Regions from separate parts of the Gorillibacterium sp. sgz306347 genome, predicted to be linked through region 4. Evidence: riboswitches for the same ligand, from Rfam matches in the RefSeq annotation. Region 4 holds a riboswitch; each other region holds the start of a gene.

Region 1 (4,834 bases), on a different contig from region 4:
CTCCGTATGGTAAAACGATGTCCCGGTGATGTTCTCGTACAGAAGGCCGTCCGCCTCCAGGTCGTAAGAAACCGCACCGGAAACGGCGTCCCAGGTCAGCTTCACCGAATCCGGCAGGGCGGCGCCTTTTAAATGCTTGGGCGAAGCGATAACGGTCGACTTAACCAGCAGCTTGCTCCATTTACCGGGACCGCTGCTGTTTTTGGCCCGCACCCGGAACGTCTTCTGCATGTTGGCGTTCAAATTGCTTTCCGTATAAGACGTGTTCTCGCCCACATCGACAACGGAATCGTTGACTTCGACTTCATATCCCGTAGCTCCGGTGACTTCCTGCCAATTGACCGTGATGCTGTCGGTCGTAGACTTGAGCTGAATCTTTTCCGGAATCTCGGGAAGGGTCCAGAATTCGGAGACAGGCGACCACGGCCCCTTCAGGTCTTCGCTGAAGGCGCGGATCCGATAGCGGTGATTCGTCCCCGGTTCAAGGCTGTCAAAGCGGAAGGTCATCTCCTGTCCGAGCACGGTGATCCGGCCGTCAAATTCAATCTCATAGCCGTCCGCGTTCAATACCGGCACCCAAACCAGCACCGCCTGCGTTTCGGTTACGCTGTGCGAGCCGGCTGGCGCCGCGAAAGGCTCCAGTTGACCCCGCGGGACAAGCTCCCGCGCCTGTTCTTCGCTCTGCCAGTAAAGCTTTGCTTGCGGGGCGCCTTGTTTATGGATGTATTCCATACGCAAATCGTACGCTTTGCCCGCTTCCAGCTGCAGAACCCCTTCCCGCTGCCCTTGTCCGGTATCGGCGAGCAGGACCTGGTTGACCCACAGCTTTACGCTTTCCCCGGAGACGGCTTCAAAACGGTACGTGCCGGAATAACGCGGCTCTACCCGACCGGACCAGACTACTGAAAAATCGTTGTCGCCAAAGCCGGGACCGGTTAACCGGGGAACCGATTCCAGGTCGATATTGCGGTCAAGGCGCACAATGCGGGTTCCCGAAAAATCCGGGTTGCTGTAATACTCCGCCTTTAGCCCGTACAGCGTGTATTTGAGTTGCGTTTCGCCCGCCCCTGCGTCCCCGGTTACGATAATCGGCGTCCGGTTGGAGATCAGATTTCCGCCCGCCGCAAACACCCCGCCAGTATGAATTTCCAAATGGTTATTTACGCTTATGTTATCCCGCACCAATAAGTCCGCCCGGCGAATAATCAAACGGGCCGTCTGGTTGTTTGAGACAATCTCCCCAACCGTCATTTCATTGGCAATTTCCATCCGAACCGTTGTATTGATGTCGAGTTGGCCGGAAACCGCAAGCTCGCCGGCATTTACGGTCAAGCTCCCGTTGTTATAGGTCAGTTTGCCGGCATAAAGCTTTCCGGCCACCTCGACGGCGGAATCCTGATTCAAGTGAAACGCGCCGCCCACCGTCAAATCGCCCGATGCGCCGCTGACCGAAGGCACCGCGTGAAGGGACAGCCGCAGCGGAGCATTTGCGTTCAGGTCCGATTTCAGTTGCAGCGAGCCGTAAACAACCAGGTCAAGACTCCGGTTGGTGTTGATGCTGTCCAGAATAAGGTGGACCGGCTTCTCCGGGCTGCCGAAGGTCGCTCCTTTGTCCAGGTTCAATTGTCCCGCTTTGACAGCCGCCACCGGTCCTTTTGCCGCTGCAATCGCTGCCTGAATCGACGCGATGTCGTTCCCGCCGGCCGGAACGGCGGTCTGCTCCAGCGCTTGGCGCGCGGCTGCCGCCGCCTCCGCTTTCCCGGTCAAGTACCGGGCGATTTCCTCCCGCAATCCGTCCACTTCTATGTATGCCGGCGCAAAATGTTCATTGATGACGGAGCCGGACAACAGAAGGTGGTTTCCCTGCACCTTGTTCTCAACCGCGGGGAGCGAAATCTGCGGTTTTTGCAGCTTTTTGTCCACGCGCACCGCTTTGGCTAGGGTCAGACAGTTCAGGACGGTTCGCGCTTCGCTGTCCGTTCCCTGGTTAAGAGTCAAAACCCCGTCGGAAACGGCAACGGTTTTTTTGACCGTAGCATGCTGGCCGGCCTCCAGAGGAAAACCTTCCAGCAGGGCGAAGCCTTCGGCAAAGAGCGTGTTGCGGCTTTCGTAAACCGCATCTCCCACCGTGACGCTGATCTCATAGCTGCCATTCTCCACCTGGATGCCCCATTCGCCTCCCGGCAGCAGCCGCACACTGTTGTCGATGCCGGGATCGCCGTACGTGCTGGTTGTTACGGTCTGCTCCTCGTGCGGCATATTCCACCCGTACACATGGCCGTTCTGCTCTCCGTAAAGCTTCCCGTAATCGGGAAGGTAGCCGGTATAGGCCGGGATTTCGCCGGGCTGAAAGCTGACGCGAAGAAGGCTTCCCCCTGTAGCCTCCGCATAGGCCCCCTGCACCGATGGAAGCACGAGGGAGAAAATCAACAACAAACTGACGAGCCTTGCCATAATCCTGCCTCTGTTCGACATAAGTCCCCTCCATCTCTCCACTAAAAAAAAGCAAGCCAAAGAGACTGCGGCAACCCGGCTGTCATCCCTTCTTTCCAAAGGAAAAAGGATTAGACCCGTGGCTTTGCGTCCCCGACTTTCGTGCGGGTTTGCCTTTATCGATCACTTGACTTGCTTCCAACTGCCTATATATGGCAGAAATAGCTAGTAGGATAATTCCATATTCCTATTTCGATTTCCTTCATAAAATTAGGTATAAATTGTGAACGTGTAAAATTATGTCGTTTTTTAGGATTACTTTAGTCATATAGAGATTATCAGGAGAAAAAGGGAGCAATATGGGCGTCCGAACGTTGCCTCGGCATGAAAAGGCCGCTCCCTATACGGCGGGAACGGCTTATCAATGCTATGAACGTTCGTTGGAAGCGATAAGCGGGTTCCACGATGAGCTTCCTGATAAAGCGGTCTATTTCACGAGTGCAGCGTGGCTGAGCAAGGATTTCGGCAACAATTTGAGTTGGACAAAGCACCAACTTATTTTCAGAGCCTCCCCGAGTCGGGACAAACGGTGCTGCTGTGGAACTTCGCACTGCTCCCGAAAGGGGGCTTGCCAAACGAAGGCTGCGCCGACTGCCAGAACGTCTTTAACGTCCAGAAGCTCTCCGTCAGCCATTCAAGCTCCGAATCCGGTCTAGGTCGCCGCTGCACAGAACCTCCAGATGCGCATAAATCTTTTCCGGCGGCCAATCCCACCACGCCAGCTTCAGCAAATGGGCGATGAGCTCGTCGTCGAACCGCTTGCGGATGATCCGGCCCGGATTCCCGCCTGCGATGTGATAGGGCGGAACGTCACGGGTCACGACGGCGTTCGCCGCAATAATGGCCCCGTCGCCGATGTGGACCCCCGGCATAATGGTGACGTTTTGCCCGATCCAGACATCGTTGCCGACAATCGTATCTCCCTTAAACGGAAGATCGTCCAGCGCCGGCATCGCTTTTTCCCAGCCCCCGCCCATGATGTTGAAAGGGTACGTGGTCGCCGAATTCATCCGGTGATTCGCCCCGTTCATTACAAATTCCACTCCTGCGGCGATCGCGCAAAACTTGCCGATGATCAGCTTGTCTCCGAGGAACTCGTAGTGATGCGTCACATGCTCTTCAAACCTTTCCGGGCCTTCCGGGTCGTCGTAGTACGTGTAATCCCCCACTTGGATGTTCGGGCGGGTGATGATGTTTTTGACAAAACAGATCCGGTTCAGTCCCTCCACGGGGTGAACCGCATTCGGATCCGGTCCGTATGGCATGGTCGTTTCCTCCTCCGCATTTTTAGTGACCGCTTTTCAAGCAAATAATTGCGACAGCCGCCAGGCACTTCCATTCTACCTGAAACCGTCCTCCCGCCTGCCGGAAAAAACCGTTATAACGAAACCGGTCAAAAAAAGAGAGGCGCCCGCGCCCCTCTCATTCAAACGGCGTGCTGCGGACCCGGCCCGTTTTGCGGTCCACCTCCAGCCGCATCCGCCCTTGCGGTATGCAATTTCCTGCCGCCATCGTCCAGCATTTCATCAGTAGAAATCACCGCTGTCTGATTGCCCAAATGATCTGCTTCCAGATTGTGCGCGAAGAGCCGCCATCATCGTTATTCCGGTCCTCGTAGAAACCTTCATTCGGCTCATTGCCGATTCCTTCCGTTTTCCAATAGCTCCACGTTTCGTGTATTAGCAGATTAGGAGAGGAGAGGTTGGAAGGCCCCCCATGTAGGCGCTCTCTTAGGCGTTCCGGTTTGCTTGTCCGCCGTCTTTTTCTAATCCTCTCCGGGCAAAAAAAGGCAAGCGTCGGGGAGGGGGATGAGATGCAACCGGTCCAGCAAATGATAACCAGGGAACGGTGATGCGAATAGCTGCAAAACGGCATTTATTTCCTATCATTTCCTGTCCCCGTCGTAATATAAGAACGTATTCGCACTTATGTCCGCTAAAAGAAACGATAGTTAGAGAAAATTGAAGAATTAATTGCCTTTCTGCATCTATTCGGTCTAAAATAGCGGAAAACGGCAGGATGAGGTGCTTTTTTGCACTTCCTATCCATCCCCATGAGCGGGAGCCCTCTGGAAAGTTGAAGTTCGGGTCTTCATGCCCGTTCGCCGGGAGACGACCGCAGCTTTCTTTTCCAATCTCCGATATCGATGGGGCACTCTGGCGGAGGCAATAAGGATTAGACCGATTGGAGAATCGTTTCCCGTCCCGTCACTCCATGAGCCCGTACTTCCGCTTCACCCGCTCCAGCTTCTCGATCATCGGACGGGAAAGCACGAGCAAAAACACCACCGTGGCGGTCGCATGCACAAGATCGAACCAGAAGCCCGACGCATAGGCGGCCA
Region 2 (4,834 bases), on a different contig from region 4:
TTGGCTTCGGCGGCCGGCATGGACAAAGTCGTCATGAAGAAGCTGTTTGCCCAGGAGGGCCTGCCGCAGTGCATGTACCGCCATTTTACGCGCAGCCAATGGGAGAAGGATCAGGTTTATTTTCTGATGGAAATTGAAATCGCCCTGGGCTATCCCTGCTTTGTCAAACCGGCCAACCTCGGCTCCAGCGTCGGCATTTCCAAGGCGTCCAACCGGGAAGAGCTTCTCGAAGCCGTCAAGCTGGCTTTTAAATACGACCGCAAAATCATTGTAGAGGAAAACGTGGACGGCCGTGAAATCGAGGTGGCGGTGCTCGGCAACGACGACCCGCAGGCATCCGTTCCGGGAGAAATTGTGTCCTCAAGCGATTTTTATGATTACAAGGCGAAGTATGTGGACGGCAAATCGACGATGGTCATTCCGGCGGAGCTGGACCCGGAAACGGCGGAACGCATCCGCGAGCTTGCGGTGCGGGCCTTCTGCGCCATTGACGGAAGCGGCTTGTCCCGGGTCGATTTTTTCCTCGGCCGCAAGGACGGGCAAATTTACCTGAACGAAATCAATACCATGCCGGGCTTCACCCCGTTCAGCATGTACCCGCTGCTCTGGAAGGAAACGGGCAAGCCGTACGGCAAGCTGCTGGATGAATTGATCCAGCTCGCTCTCGACCGGCACGCGGAGAAGCAAAAGCTGCAATTCACATTTGAAATCGGCGGGTGATTGGAATGGGCTTTGCCACGGAGATCAATTCGATCTGCAAGTTCAAATCGCAGCGGGAGCTGGACGATCTGCTGGAATACGGCGTTTGCAAAATGACCAAAACCGGCTTCCGCATTTTCCCGACCGGCCAGAAGGCCATCGCGTATGCCCCGGACAACCGGGCGGTCGCCATCGTCAAGATCGTCGTTTCGATCGCCGAAATTGATTTTCAGGGAAACGAAGTGACCGGGGTGGAAATGGAGCTCGTCCGGCTGCTGACGGAGCAGGAGGCCGAGGTGCAGACCGTGCTTGCCTACGAGATGTATTTCCGCGATCAGGAGGAAGGGGCCGGAAGCTGAGCCTTTTCCGGGTAGCGCATCAATCCGCGTAAATGCGGCGCGGCGGGACCGCTTCGACGCACCGGCCGGCAGCGATGAAGAGAGCGCTTATTGCATAAAATGCGTGTTGTCCGGGCGGAGAAGGGGCAGACTAACGGGAAAGAATCGGCATTCCCGGGAGGGCTTCCCCATGATTGTACGCTTCGGATATGTCGCCATGTCGGTAGAGGTGGCGAACGCCTCGCCGTCCAAAACGATGACCGCCACCCAGTTCGCCAAAATCCCGGACCGGGCGGCCGCCCTGCGGAAGCTGGAACGGATCGCCGCCGAAAACCTGCACAACACGCTGCGGCTTTTGCGGCACAACCGGGCCCACGACATCCGGGTGTTTCGCTTCTCGTCCCGTCTTGTGCCTCTTGTCACACATCCGGAGACGGAAGGCTGGAATCCGCTGCCCGCGCTGGCGGACAGCTTTCGGGAAGTCGGGGATTACGTCAAGCTGCACGGCATGCGGACGAGCTTTCATCCCGATCACTTCACCGTTCTGACCACTCCCAAAGAGGATGTGCTGCGGAAATCGTTGCAGGACCTGCATCATCAGGCGGGCATGCTTGCGGCCATGGGGCTGGACGAGCGGTCCAAATGCAACATCCATATCGGAGGCACCTACGGCAGCAAAGAGACCGCCCTGGCCCGGTTCCACGAGCGTTTTGCGGCCCTGCCGGACGAGATCAGAAACCGGCTTACGCTGGAGAATGACGACAAAACATACACGGCGCTGGAGACGCTGGAATGCGCCGAGCAAGTCGGCGTCCCGATGGTGCTCGACATCCATCATCACCTGGTTAACCCGGGGGGAGGCGAGCGGGCGGAAGAGCTCTGGCCGAGAATCCGGCGCACCTGGGAACGGGACGGGGCGGCTGCGATCCCGCCCAAGATTCACGCCTCGAGCCCGAAATCGGAGTCCGATATGCGGGCGCATGCCGATTATGTAGATCCCGGTCCGCTGCTGGAGTTTTTCCGCCGGGTAGCGGAAGGCACCCCCCGGCTGGACGTAATGATCGAAGCCAAGCAAAAGGACGGAGCTTTGTTTCGGCTTATGGACGAGCTGACAAAGATGGAGGGCGTCCGGCGCCTGGACGGCGCGTCCGTCGAGGTTTAAGCCGGGCGGGCGGCGGACGGGCCGCGGCATGGCAGCCGGATAGCCGGGGGCCATGCCTTTTCCGTTTTGCGGGTTTGTCAGGAGTAACGATAATTTTTGGCTACTGCTCCGTGGTTTTTCCCGGGGAACTCTTTTATACTAAATGAAACGCAAAACTACCGGAAATGAGTGATCCTTTTGGCAGACCAACCGAACGTGCATTTTTCCCCGAGCGGCAAAAGCTATACGGCCGTCGCCATCAACACGGCGGCGAAGGCGGGAGAATGGATCAAAAGCAAGCTGGGCGCCTTCACCTCGCTTCAGGTAAAGACCTCGCAGCACGACCTGGTGACGGAGATTGACAAAGGGTCGGAAAAGCTGATCAAAAATTTGATCCTGACGCATTTCCCGACGCATTCGTTTTTGGGGGAGGAAGGCGTGGAGCCCGGTCCCCTGGCCTCCGCCAAGGCGCTGGAGGAAGCAAGCTCCGCGGAATACCTGTGGATTGTCGATCCGATCGATGGAACGACCAATTTTGTGCATACGTTTCCCTTTTATTCGGTTTCCATCGCCCTAGCCTATAAAGGACAAGTTATCGTAGGTGTGGTTTATGACCCGTCGCGGGATGAGCTGTTTGTAGCCGAAAAGGGGAAAGGCGCCTATCTTCGCGGGCGGCCGATCCGGGTGGCGGAAGAGAGCACCCTGGCCACGAGCCTGGTTGCCACCGGCTTTCCGACCGACCGCAGTCTGGCCGAAGCCAACATGAGAGGACTTACGGCCATGGTTCCAAAGGTGCGCAATGTCCGCAACGGCGGCTCTGCCGCCCTTCATTTGGCCTATGTCGCGTCGGGACGCCTGAGCGCTTTTTGGGAAGTAAACCTCAATGCCTGGGATCTGGCGGCCGGCGCTCTCCTGGTGCAGGAGGCGGGCGGACGGATCAGCGATACCCGGAACACCGACTATCATCTCGGCGTCCGGCATGTCGCTGCCACAAACGGTCATATTCACGACGAACTGATTTCGGTTCTCCAGGAAGCCGATGCGACCGGCTACTAGGAAAGAAGTCTCTCAAATGCTGAAGATTTGTAAAATTGTGTCGGGCTCTGCCTTGTGCTATTGCTAATTATTGCTTGGGACCTTATACTTGTAATATCGACAAGGACTGTGGTCCTAACAGCAGATAGCGATAAGGGCAAACCCGCCGAAAGACGGGGACGCAAAGCCTCGGGCCTAAAGGAACAGAAACTCCCATGGCAGCCGGGTTGCCGAACAACATGTTGCGAACTTGTTGGGATGACCGGTATCGCTTGATTCGCAGATTTTTTTGGGAGTGAGGCGAGGAAAATGCAGGCAGAGTACATCAACCCGTTTCTAATGTCTTCCTGCACGGTTATCGAATCGTTGATTCAGGTGAAGCCGACGCTGGGAGAATTGAAGATCAAACTCATTGAGATGCAGGACAATCACGTCTGGCTCAAAATCGGCATTGTGGGCGGAATGACCGGGGACATCCTGTTCGGCTTTCCCGAACCGGTTGCGCTGAAGATCGCCTCCGCCATGATGGGCGGTTACGCTCTGACAGAGTTTGACGAAATCAGCCGCAGCGCCATCTCCGAGCTGGGCAACATGATCAGCGGCAATGCAAGCACCCTTTTGTATAACCAGGGCATTGTCGTCGACATTACGCCGCCGTTTTTTATGGAAACCGGCAACTTGCCCGGCAACGGCAAGCTGAAGTCGATGGCGATTCCGCTGAATCTTCAATCCTACGGGCAATTTGATATTTACGTGGTCGCGGTTTAACCGCCCGGCAGCCCGTAATCCGTAACCCGGCATCCCTCTCCCGCAGGCGGAGAGGATTTTTTTTGCCCGGAGCAAATGGGCCATTCGCGAAAAGGAATGGCTACGCCCCGAGTAAAAAGGAATCGTAACCTGCATCAGGGGCGTAAAGAGTGCGTTCCGCATGCAGGGGCGCATTGTCTGAGCGGATCGCAGGAGTGCGAGGGAAGTACACAGCCGCTACGGAAAACAAAAAAACCGGCATCCTGCCCAATAAGGGCGGAATGCCGGTTTTGCTGTTTCCGGAATCGGCTTAGCCGAGGACGACTTCCACCTGATGGGTGCCGCCATCGCCGATAACCGGCAGGATGTTGCCTTCGATTTCCTTGCCGTCTACCGTTACCTTGGCCACGCCTTTTTGGACATGGTTCGGGTTCGACACTTTGATTTCAAACGTGTCGCCGCGGAAGACGCGGGTAATCGTGTAACCGTCCCATGCCTGCGGAATGCAGGGGTCTACCATCAGCCCGTCAAACTCCGGCTTGATGCCGAGAATCGCCTGGGTAATGGCGACGAAGTTCCAGGAGGCCGTGCCGGTCAGCCAGGAGTTCTTGGCTTCGCCGTGGCGAACCGCGTCGCGTCCGGCGATCATTTGCGAGTAGACGTACGGCTCCATGCGGTGCAGGTCGCTGATCTCTTCGCGGTATGCCGGTGCAATCTTGCTGTACACCTCGAACGCGCGGTCGCCGCGGCCGACAACCGTTTCCGCGATCATGATCCACGGGTTGTTGTGGCAGAAAATCCCGGCGTTTTCTTTGTAGCCCGGGGGATAGGAAGAGATTTCGCCCAGGTTGATGTAGTACTTGGAATAAGGCGG
Region 3 (4,834 bases), on a different contig from region 4:
ACGCCGAGCGAGAACCCGACGCCGACGCCGAGCGAGAACCCGACGCCAACGCCGAGCGAGAATCCGACGCCGACGCCGAGCGAGAACCCGACGCCGACGCCGGGTGACGGCGGAGTAGAAATTCCGGAGAACCCGGTACCGGGCGGTCCTCCGACCGTGCCGAGTCCGACGCCGGGCGAGAGTCCGGAGCCGACGCCGGTTCCCACGGATTCCGGGTCGGGACCTGATGACCCCGCAGGGCCTGGCGACGAGACGGTCATTCCGGACGAGGATGTTCCGCTCGGAACGCTGCCGCAAACGGGTGAATCCAGCCGCTTCCCTTATTACGCGGCGGGCTTGCTAATCATTGCCGCCGGCCTTATCATTAGGGTACGGCAACAAAGACAATAGACGGTATGACTTGGGAGTAAAGAGGGCCGTCCTCTTTACTCCTTTTCATAGCCTGGGAGGAGAAAACGCCAATGCCGCGAAAAGGCCGGATGCTGCGCATAGGTTCCTATATTCTGATCGCTATTGGTCTTGCGGTTATGCTTTACCCCAGGATCAGCGAGTGGAACGCGGACCGGGAACAGGCCCGGCTTTTGAAAGCAGCCGAGGAGATGGCGCAAAATCCCAGCACTTCCCACGCCCCGGTATCCCCTTCCGACGAATCCGCGCTGAGGGACGGGCTGCAGAATGTCTCCCGCCTTCTGGACGAAGGAGCAGGTGAAGACACCGGAGAGCAATTGACCGAACCGCAGCAGGATCAGGGGAAGGCGGAGCTTCTCGGTGTTGTTTCGATTCCCCGCATAGACGTCAAGCTTCCCATTCTGGAGGGAGCGACAAAAGCGAACATGGAGCGGTCCGCCGTTCATCTTTCCGAAACGACGCCGATTGGGGAGGTCGGAAACGCAGGCATAGCCGCTCATCGGGCGCGAACAAAAGGACGGTTGTTCAACCGGCTGGACGAGGTGCGGGAAGGCGATGAAATTCGGGTGGACGCAAACGGCCAAACCTATGTTTACCAGGTTTACAAGACATCGATCGTGGAGCCGGACGACGTCTCGGTCCTCAACCGCAACCATACCGACCGCCTGCTGACGTTGATTACCTGTGATCCGGTCGTCAACGCCACGCACCGCTTGATCGTTCACGCCAAACTCGTATCTTGAAAATGGAAGAGGGCAGAGGCGGCATTCCAGCTAACGCCGGATTCCGGAGCGGGAATGACACGGACATTTCGAATGATGCCAAAAGCCGGCCATTGAAAAAGGCGGGGTCCTGCCTCGCCCCATGTCTGCAATCCGCCCCCCCCTTCTATGACGTGCATATCAGCCATTACGAACTGAACCCGGGTGAATCCGGGTTTTTTTGTGGTTTTTCCTGTTTCCCGGAATACCGCTTGCCCCGAAAAGAATCCGGGGAAAGCGGGCGCTTAGGAGGCTTGCATATGAGAAGGTAAACGGGGATAGCGTGAAGGAAAATGAAACGGCCATGGGGCCCTTCTGTTCGGTGCCGCTCCACCGCCGTGCGCTAACGGTTGCTACAGCGCTTATTTGCGCAAAAATCGGCCTTTTTTACGGCTAACGGTTGCCACGGCGCCTATTTCGCAAAATCACGGGCCAAAACAAACAAAAAACCGAAAATAAGCCCTGTGGCAACCGTTACAAATTGAAAGCCCCTTTTTTGAAGCAAATAGCCTCTGTGGCAACCGTTAGCCCTCCAAGCTCACCTCCGAGACATCACATACTGTGAAAATTACGGGAAGGAGATTAGCTCGGGGCTAAAATAGCCATCGGACGGCTCAAAAGGAGGCGTATGGGAGAACGAGTCTCAGCCATCGCTACCGTCAAGAGCGGCGACGGCTGCCGTTCCCGCATTTTCAGGCGTGTTTTTATTCGGGTAAAGCATATGTTGAAAAGAGGCTTGCCGACTACCGCCCAGTTAATAGCCCGCCTGTCCGGTAGCAAATGCTTAAACGGGCGGCTATGCTAGCCGGATCGTCTATCAGCCTCTTTCAAGGAATAGATTTGGAGCCGTTTCATCTTCCGTTGTTTTCCGGTAAATAGCGCAAATAGCAGCGCCGCGTAGAATTTAGGCAGCATGAGAGGACTACGATTCTTCCGAAAACCGGAGCAAATGTTTCTGAAAAATTTGACGAAAAGCCTTGATTCTTTCTCATTTTCTGGTAAACTAGTACTAGTAAAAGCTTACACGATAAATGGCAAACCTATCGAAAGGTAGGGACGCAAAGCTACAGGGCCTTCCCCCCGGGGGTGGCAGCCAGCTACCGAATGGACAGGCTTTTTTTGTTGCATTCCATCGGCTTCACATTTATCGGATAAAGCTAACCACGACAAGGCAAACCTGCCGAAAGGCAGGGACGCAAAGCTACAGGGCCTGTCCCCTCCGGGGGTGGCAGCCAGCTACCGAAAAGGGGTTTTATCCATGCGTAAATTCATCCTGCCGTTTCTCTCTGCCATGGTATTGTCTCTCGGTCTTTCCGCATATGCGCCCGCTGCTGAAGCGGCTTCCAGCGCCTCGTGGCTGGACAAGTCCAATCTTCACCGCGGCGTCATTGCTGTAACCTATAACGCCGAAGCTTCGGTAAAAACCAAAGTGATGATCTCCAAAGACAAGAGCACCTACACGTACGATCTGCTGCCGGCCGAAGACAAGCAAGCGTTCCCGCTGCAATCCGGCAACGGCGAGTACAAAGTTTCGATTCTCGAGAACGTTTCGGGCAACAAATACCGTACCCTTTACAGCGACTCCGTCAAGGTTTCGCTGAGCAGCAGCTCGGCGGTTTATCTCAATTCCGTTCAAAACGTAGATTGGAAGAACGCAACGCAAGCCGTCAAGAAAGCAAAGGAACTGACGAAGAACCTGAAGACGGACGAGCAAAAGGCCAAAGCCATCTACAATTACATTGTGGCGAATGTCAAATACGACTACGAGCTGGCCAAAACGGTCAAGGGCGGCTACATTCCGGACATCGACAAAGTATTGGCCGACAAGAAGGCCATCTGCTACGGTTACTCGTCTCTGTATGCGGCCATGCTCCGCAGCGTCGGGGTTCCGACGAAGCTGGTTATGGGCCAATCCTCGCTGGTCGATGAATACCACGCCTGGAACGAAGTTCTCCTGAACGGCAAGTGGGTCATTGTCGACACCACGGTTGACGCCGGCTATAAACAAGGGAACCTGAAAACGTCCTTCGCCAAGAAAGCGTCCGACTATCAAGGGGCCAAAGTTTATTAAGAAGAAATTCCTCGACTACATTTACTGTGCGATAGCGCCGACCATCAAAACCCTTGCCTCCTCACATGGAGCGTGAGGGTTTTTCGAACGTTTTGGACACATTAAAGGAGAATGATCGCAATTCCGCCTCATGTAATCGTTTACCTTTCAAAAAAGGGTGGAAAAACGCGAAAAGTGGCTGAAAATCAGTTGAAACTGGCGGTTGTTTTGCTTATAGTTAGAACTGGACAAACCAATGGTTTCCCAATAATTCAGGATATCGGGGGCAATGACGAATGAAAAAAGGCTTTCTTGTATTAACCATCTTCGTGATGATGATGGGTCTTCTGGCAGCTTGCGGCACCAAGGAAAGCGCAAGTCCTTCCCCGTCGGCGACGGCTGGCGGAGCGGCTGCAACCACGGAACCTTCGGAAAGCGCACCGGCCGGAAACGCCGACTTCAAAGTGGGCATGGTTACGGATGCTGGCACCATCGACGACAAATCCTTCAACCAAGGCACCTGGGAAGGCATTGAAAAGGCAACCTCCGAATTCGGTCTGGAACACAAGTACCTGAAACCTACCGGTACGACGGAAGCCGACTACACCAAGGAAATCGGCAACCTGTACGATGCAGGCTTCAAGTTTATCGTAACGCCGGGCTTCAAATTCGAAACGGCGATCTTCAAAGCACAAGAGAAATACAAAGACGCAAAATTCGTTATCATCGACGGCGCTCCTCACAGCGGCGACAGCAAATACTCCGTTGCCGAGAACACCGTCGCGATTTTCTACGCCGAGCATGAATCCGGCTTCCTCGCCGGCGTCGCTGCCGCTCTCGAGCTGAAGGAAGGCGAAGCGGGCTTTATCGGCGGCATGGAAATCCCGGCCGTTCAGAAGTTCAACTGGGGCTTCCAGCAAGGCGTTGCATACGCAAACGAAAACCTTGGCACGAAGCTGAGCATCAAACCGGAAAACGTCGTTTACCAAGGCAGCTTTGACAACTCCGCCGCTGGCGGACAACTGGCCGCCCAAATGTACGACCGCGGCGTAAAAGTCATCTTCACCGCAGCCGGCGGCGTAGGCGTTGGCGCGATCAACGAAGCCAAAAACCGCGCAGGCCAAGCCTGGGTTATCGGGGTTGACGTTGACCAATACGCGGACGGCATCTACGAAGGCGAAAAATCGGTCATCCTGACCTCCGCTATGAAGAAAATCGACCAATCCGCTTACGACATGATCAAAGCGGAGCTGGACGGCGCGTTCCCGGGCGGACAAACCTTGACGTTTGACGCGAAGAACGACGGCATTGGCATTCCGGAAGAAAACCCGAACCTGAGCGCAGAAACGGTTGCCAAGGTCCAAGAAACCTTCGAGAAGCTGAAGGCTGGCGAAATCACGGTTGCTGCCGAAAAAGGCGACCTGATCAAGTAATTCAGACCGAAGCCAAAAAAAAGACGGGTTCCTCCGTCTTTTTTTTGGCTTGAAGTCGAAAAGGATACCATAACGAAAAAAGGGAGTCGTTGCATGGACTACGTAGTCGAGATGCACAACATCCGCAAAGAATTTCCCGGTGTCGTCGCCAACGACAACATTACGCTGACGCTGAAAAAAGG
Region 4 (4,834 bases):
TCCGCTCATAGCGTCGTTTGCATCGTAGCGGTACGTTTCTTTTTTGCCGGTCGGCAACGTGACCACCGTGAGCAGGTTGCGGTCGTTATACTCATAGGTTGTTTTCCGGCCCAGCGGATCGGTAAGCGTCGTTTCTTTGCGTTTAGCAGGCGCCGCCTTTCCCGGCGAACTGCTCGCCGCTGCTGCGGAAGCCTTCGTCGGACTCGGCGTCGGCGCCGGGGTCGGAGCGGGCGTGCCCCCGCCGGCCGTCTGATAGGTCAAAATCGTCTTGCCCGCGCCGCTCCCGGTTTTGACCGCCGGCTTCTGGTTAGGCGTAAAGTCGCCGCCGACCGCGACATAGCCGCCGGTGATAAACGACAGGTTGTTGTTGACGCTGACATTGCCGCGCACAAACAAATCGCCTCCGGCAACCTCCAGCGTGGCGGTCTGGTTGTTGGAAATGATCTCGCCGACCGCCATTTCCTCGGCGATGTTCATGTCAACCTTGGTGTTGATGTTCAGGTTGTCCGGAATGAAAATCCGCTTCGCGGCGACGTTGAGCTGCCCGTTGTTGTAAACCAGATTCCCCGCATACAGCGTGCCGTCGGCTTGAACCGTGGAATCGCTGTTGAGGTGCAGGCTGCCCTTGACGTAGATGTCCCCCGCCAGCGAGCCGGCCTGATGGGCGCGCAGCGTCAGCGCCGTGTTGCCGTTCAGCCCGCCTTTGACAATCAGGACGCCGTAGACGTCGACGGTCAGCTTCTTGTTGCTGTTGATACCCTCGACGAGAACGACCACCGGCTTCGACGCGCTGCCGAGCGTAATGCTCTCTTCCAGGTTGAAAAAGCTGGTTTTTGCCACCGCCGGAGAGCCGGACAAGCCGTTCAGCTTCTGGGCGAACGCAGCCGCATCATGGGCATCCACCGTTTGTGCCGAGGCTTCATAGCCGGAAATCCGGTCTTCGGCCGCTTTTTGCTGTACCGTCATGTAACGGGTAATTTCTTCTTTCAATCCGGCGACTTGAATAAAAGGAGGCGCATTGCGTGAATTGTTCATGTTGCCGGAAAGCAGGATGGCGCTGCCGTCCCCGATGTCGCGCGGATTCGCCGGGTCGATGCGGGTCGTGCCGTTTCCGCTGCCCGGATCGCCGCTGCCGGGGTCTTCGCCCCCCGGTTCCTCCTCATCGCCTTCTTCCAGCACCTTATAGTCCATGCCGTAGCTCGCGCCCGTTTCATCGCCGTAGGACGTTACCTGGCCGGCGGCGTTATAGCCGATCGTTTGATAGCTTTTGCCCGTCGGGCTGGTGACCTTGGTGATGCGATGCGCGCTGTCATATTCCAGACGTGTGGTTGAGCCGTCGGCTAATGTGTAGGACACAAGATCGCCGTTTTTATCGTAGTCGTATATAACGGTGCGGCCGGTGTGATCAGTCAGCGTCTTGAGGCGGCCGCCTTCATAAGAGAGCGCCAGCGACATGCCGGGAACCGCGATGCTGGTCAGCTCACTGCCGGTATAGGAGAGCGTAAGCGCGTTGCCGTTGCGGTCGGTAATCGACGATAACCGTCCGTCCATGTCAAAGCGGTATACCGTTTGCGACCGGTCCGTGAGGGCATACCCCTGGCCGGAACTTTGCGTGAGCTCGTATTCCGAGCCGCGCGGAGAGAGGTAAGCCCCGCCGCCGAGCGGGATGAATTCCAGACGGGAGCCGTCCGGAGGCAAAAGCACGGCTTTGCCGTCCGCACCGGCTTGCAGCCGCCATTCGTAGGAATGATGCCAGCCCGCGCCAGGCGCGCCTGCGAAGCTGTCCATGCTGCGCTTGGACAAGCTGAAATCGACCGGAATCACCGAGCCAAGAGACAGGTTGCCCGCTTGATAAACGAACTCGCCGGTAGCCAGATCAATGGGGCCGCCCGCTCCGCCCCTTTCGCCAAGGGGCGAAGCCTCTCGGGCCGCAATGGCCGCAGGCGTGAACTGCGCCAGCGCCGCAGCCGGCAGCGCTCCGTCCGTTAGCGGGTCCGGCAGCAGCAGCTCGGCCGGCGCTTCATCGGCCGACTTGAGCGCCGTTGCCCCGGAAAGGGTGTTGTATGCGGCGACTTCTTTCAGCTTTTGCGTCAAATAAGACGTAGAGTCCGCTTTGTAGTAGTACCCGATTACGGCAGACCAGCTCACCGTACTGCCGGAGGGCTTCTGGTAGCGCAGTACGCGGATGAGGTCCGAGCTGGGCGACTCGACGCCTTCCTTCGCGGCAAACGCGGTGAGATGGGCGATCCGGTTCGCCGGCAGCGTAACCTTCGTCGCCCACAGGCCCGAGCCCGAAACGGCGAGCTTGTTCACGTCCTGCAGTGTAGTGCCCACTGCGTCCGCAACGTTAACCCGGATCTGCGAACCGGTCTCGGCTTTGCCTCCGAGCGTATACTGCCCGCCGGAGCCGCCCGGCAAAAAGCCGACCGCCGCCGGGCTCGCCGCCTGCTCGGGGCGGTACAGCTCTACGGATGCCATATCGCCGTAGAAATTGTCGCTTCGGACATCCGTCGGGATCACACTGATAACGTATTGGCCGGGGTCCAGCGGCTTGCCGCCGATTTTGCCGTCCCAATGGTACACGTTGTCCACATACTCCCCGTTCGCGTCGACGGTCGGGTAGGTACCCTCGTGAATGAGCGCCTGCTCGATCGGGTAACCGCCTTCGGGGTTCGGCACGCAGATCGCGATGCGCACGTCATGCGTTTTGGCCGTCTCGGAAGCGTCGAACTTGAAATGAATGTCCGCGCCGGACCCGCCCGCCGTGTTAATGCGAGGCGGATTGACGGTGATCAGGGTATCGGCCTTTACTTTTGTAACGGCCAGGCCGGGCACGACCGGAATGCCGGTCAGCAATAGCGTGACCGCTAATAAAAGGCTAAGAAACGCCTTGGTTCTCTTTTTCAGCACAAGTGCTCACCTCTGGATTGGAATAGGAAGGGCTTGGGACCGCCGGGCATTATTTCGCCGACGCGGCCGGGGTGCGGACCATTTTGCGCAGGGACAGGTTTCCCTTGCCGTCCGCCATCACCAGTTCGTCGCCGCTGTACCCGATATACGTGCGGTTTTTGGCGGATTCGCCGATCGTGAACACCTCGCCGGTCTTCAGATTGACGCCCCGCACCAGCACTTTCCCGTTCACCGCTTCCATCCATGCACCCTGCGTGTCTCCGATGGCCAAAAAGCCGTATTCCGCCTTCTTGACGCCCGCTGCGGTCAAATCCTTCGGTTTTGCGGCCGCATTCGACGTGTTCAGAAGCAGGTACTTGCTCCGGCTCTTGTTGTCCGCCGCTTTGGCAAGCACGTCTGTTCCGTTAAACGCAAACCAGCTCAGCGTAAAGCCCGAGGCGCTCATGTTCAGGCTGTGGGTCGTGCCCGCCGCAATATCGTACAGGGCGGCATCGCCCTCGTCGGTCAAAAAGGCGACCTTTCCCTTGGCCACAACCGGCTGGCGCCCCGATTCCACGGGCATTTCTTCCCCGCCCGAGGCCAGATCGAGCAGATAGATCGTCGACGTATCCGAACGGCTCCAGACCACGTGATTGCCGCTGATCGACAAGCTGCCGAGCGGACCGTCCACGGCGTTCAGCCGGGCCGTTTTTTTGGTCTTCAGGTTGTAGGCGTACACGTCCCAGTACAGCGAACCGCTGCTGCGCTCCCCTTTGTCAAACCAAACGACGGTATTACCGCTTACTTGCGGACTTTGCTTGCGGGCGGCGGTTTTCGTAAGGGTCTGTTTTGCTCCCGTTTTCAAATCCAGGTACTCGACCTGCGGATGACCGGCTTTGTCCTTTGCGATCGAGACCAAACCGGTCCCCGCCACGGAAGCGTCCGCCGCGCTCGCCTGCCCGGCGGTTTTCCGGTCCTGTGTCTTGTACGTGACCGAAGCCGCGCCGCTTTCGGCGGCAGCCGCGAATAAAGATGCGACCAAGAGCAAGATAACCGCCAGCACAATCTGTTGTTTCGATTTCATCCCTCTGTTTCTCTCCTCGTATGACCGTTTTCGGGCACAAAAAAATCAAGCCCGTGAAGCGGCCCGGCTGCCGTCCCGCTTGCAACCCCCGCTTGGGAGGGCGGCAATGCGGCTTAGGCCCGTGGCTTTGCGTCTCCGCCTTTCGACGGATTTGCCTTTGATTCCAACTTGATTTCAGTCCGCTATGTAGGTCATTCGTGGTGGCGCTGCGGCCTATTGGTTCTATCGGCTTTTGGAATGGAAAGTTGAATCTTCTCTTCAAGAAAAAGCAAAAACCGGGACGAAAGTCCTTTTGAGGACCTCGTTCCGGTTTTGTCAGCGCCAAACGCTGATTCGCTCCGTTTTGTCGAGAAAGGCGGCGGACATCGCTTTCGCTCTTGCGGCCAGAAGCCGTTTCCGGCCTTCGGCCGTGCGGGTATAGATCAGCTCCGCCGGACCGATCTTCTTGGCCCACAGCGCATGAAACCGCTCCGCGTCTTCCTTTCTCCGGCCGATCTCTTCCGGCACGGCATAATAGTCGCGGCGCCTTCCAAGAAAAGACCGGGACTCGCGGTAAAGCAAATACCGGGGGTTTTGCACCGGCTCGAGAAGCTGCTGAAGGGCCTGAAGAAAAAGCGTCTGCTCTTGAGCGGTTCCTCCCTCCATCCGGCAAACCACGCCGCCGTCTCCGGCTTCCTCCGCCTGGATGCGGTGGCGGCCCGGTTCAGGCTTCACAAGCTTCATCGCATAGAGGGATTCATAGACGGCTTCTCCCGCCAGCCGAATGCTTTTGCCCGGTGAATGATGCCGGAGATACAGCCGTACGCCCTTTACCAGGGACGGCAACGCCGGAAGCGCTCCAGCCAGCGCGATCAAAGCAAG

What was found. Region 4 has a riboswitch for cyclic di-GMP ahead of AC6I6H_RS04585 (TolB family protein). Riboswitches for the same ligand answer to the same signal wherever they lie in the genome.
Region 1: another riboswitch for cyclic di-GMP. It lies ahead of AC6I6H_RS16990 (fibronectin type III domain-containing protein); the one in region 4 lies ahead of AC6I6H_RS04585 (TolB family protein).
Region 2: another riboswitch for cyclic di-GMP. It lies ahead of AC6I6H_RS17060 (chemotaxis protein CheX); the one in region 4 lies ahead of AC6I6H_RS04585 (TolB family protein).
Region 3: another riboswitch for cyclic di-GMP. It lies ahead of AC6I6H_RS17570 (transglutaminase domain-containing protein); the one in region 4 lies ahead of AC6I6H_RS04585 (TolB family protein).

The regions. Positions count from the first base shown of each region.
Region 1 is NZ_JCAPET010000035.1:22,171-27,004, reverse strand. It holds gene AC6I6H_RS16990 (fibronectin type III domain-containing protein) at 1-2,475, opposite strand, end outside; cyclic di-GMP riboswitch class I at 2,521-2,618, opposite strand; gene AC6I6H_RS16985 (Vat family streptogramin A O-acetyltransferase) at 3,120-3,758, opposite strand; gene AC6I6H_RS16980 (ECF transporter S component) at 4,701-4,834, opposite strand, start outside.
Region 2 is NZ_JCAPET010000036.1:11,185-16,018, reverse strand. It holds gene AC6I6H_RS17080 (D-alanine--D-alanine ligase) at 1-720, shown strand, start outside; gene AC6I6H_RS17075 (hypothetical protein) at 726-1,058, shown strand; gene uvsE (UV DNA damage repair endonuclease UvsE) at 1,228-2,199, shown strand; gene AC6I6H_RS17065 (inositol monophosphatase family protein) at 2,377-3,234, shown strand; cyclic di-GMP riboswitch class I at 3,360-3,448, shown strand; gene AC6I6H_RS17060 (chemotaxis protein CheX) at 3,523-3,981, shown strand; gene AC6I6H_RS17055 (glycoside hydrolase family 94 protein) at 4,271-4,834, opposite strand, start outside.
Region 3 is NZ_JCAPET010000038.1:40,340-45,173, reverse strand. It holds partial or broken gene AC6I6H_RS17580 (LPXTG cell wall anchor domain-containing protein) at 1-390, shown strand, start outside; gene AC6I6H_RS17575 (class D sortase) at 462-1,151, shown strand; cyclic di-GMP riboswitch class I at 2,193-2,274, shown strand; cyclic di-GMP riboswitch class I at 2,330-2,413, shown strand; gene AC6I6H_RS17570 (transglutaminase domain-containing protein) at 2,428-3,240, shown strand; gene AC6I6H_RS17565 (BMP family lipoprotein) at 3,516-4,652, shown strand; gene AC6I6H_RS17560 (ABC transporter ATP-binding protein) at 4,746-4,834, shown strand, end outside.
Region 4 is NZ_JCAPET010000005.1:56,954-61,787, reverse strand. It holds gene AC6I6H_RS04590 (RHS repeat-associated core domain-containing protein) at 1-2,910, opposite strand, end outside; gene AC6I6H_RS04585 (TolB family protein) at 2,960-3,973, opposite strand; cyclic di-GMP riboswitch class I at 4,028-4,139, opposite strand; gene AC6I6H_RS04580 (DEAD/DEAH box helicase family protein) at 4,289-4,834, opposite strand, start outside.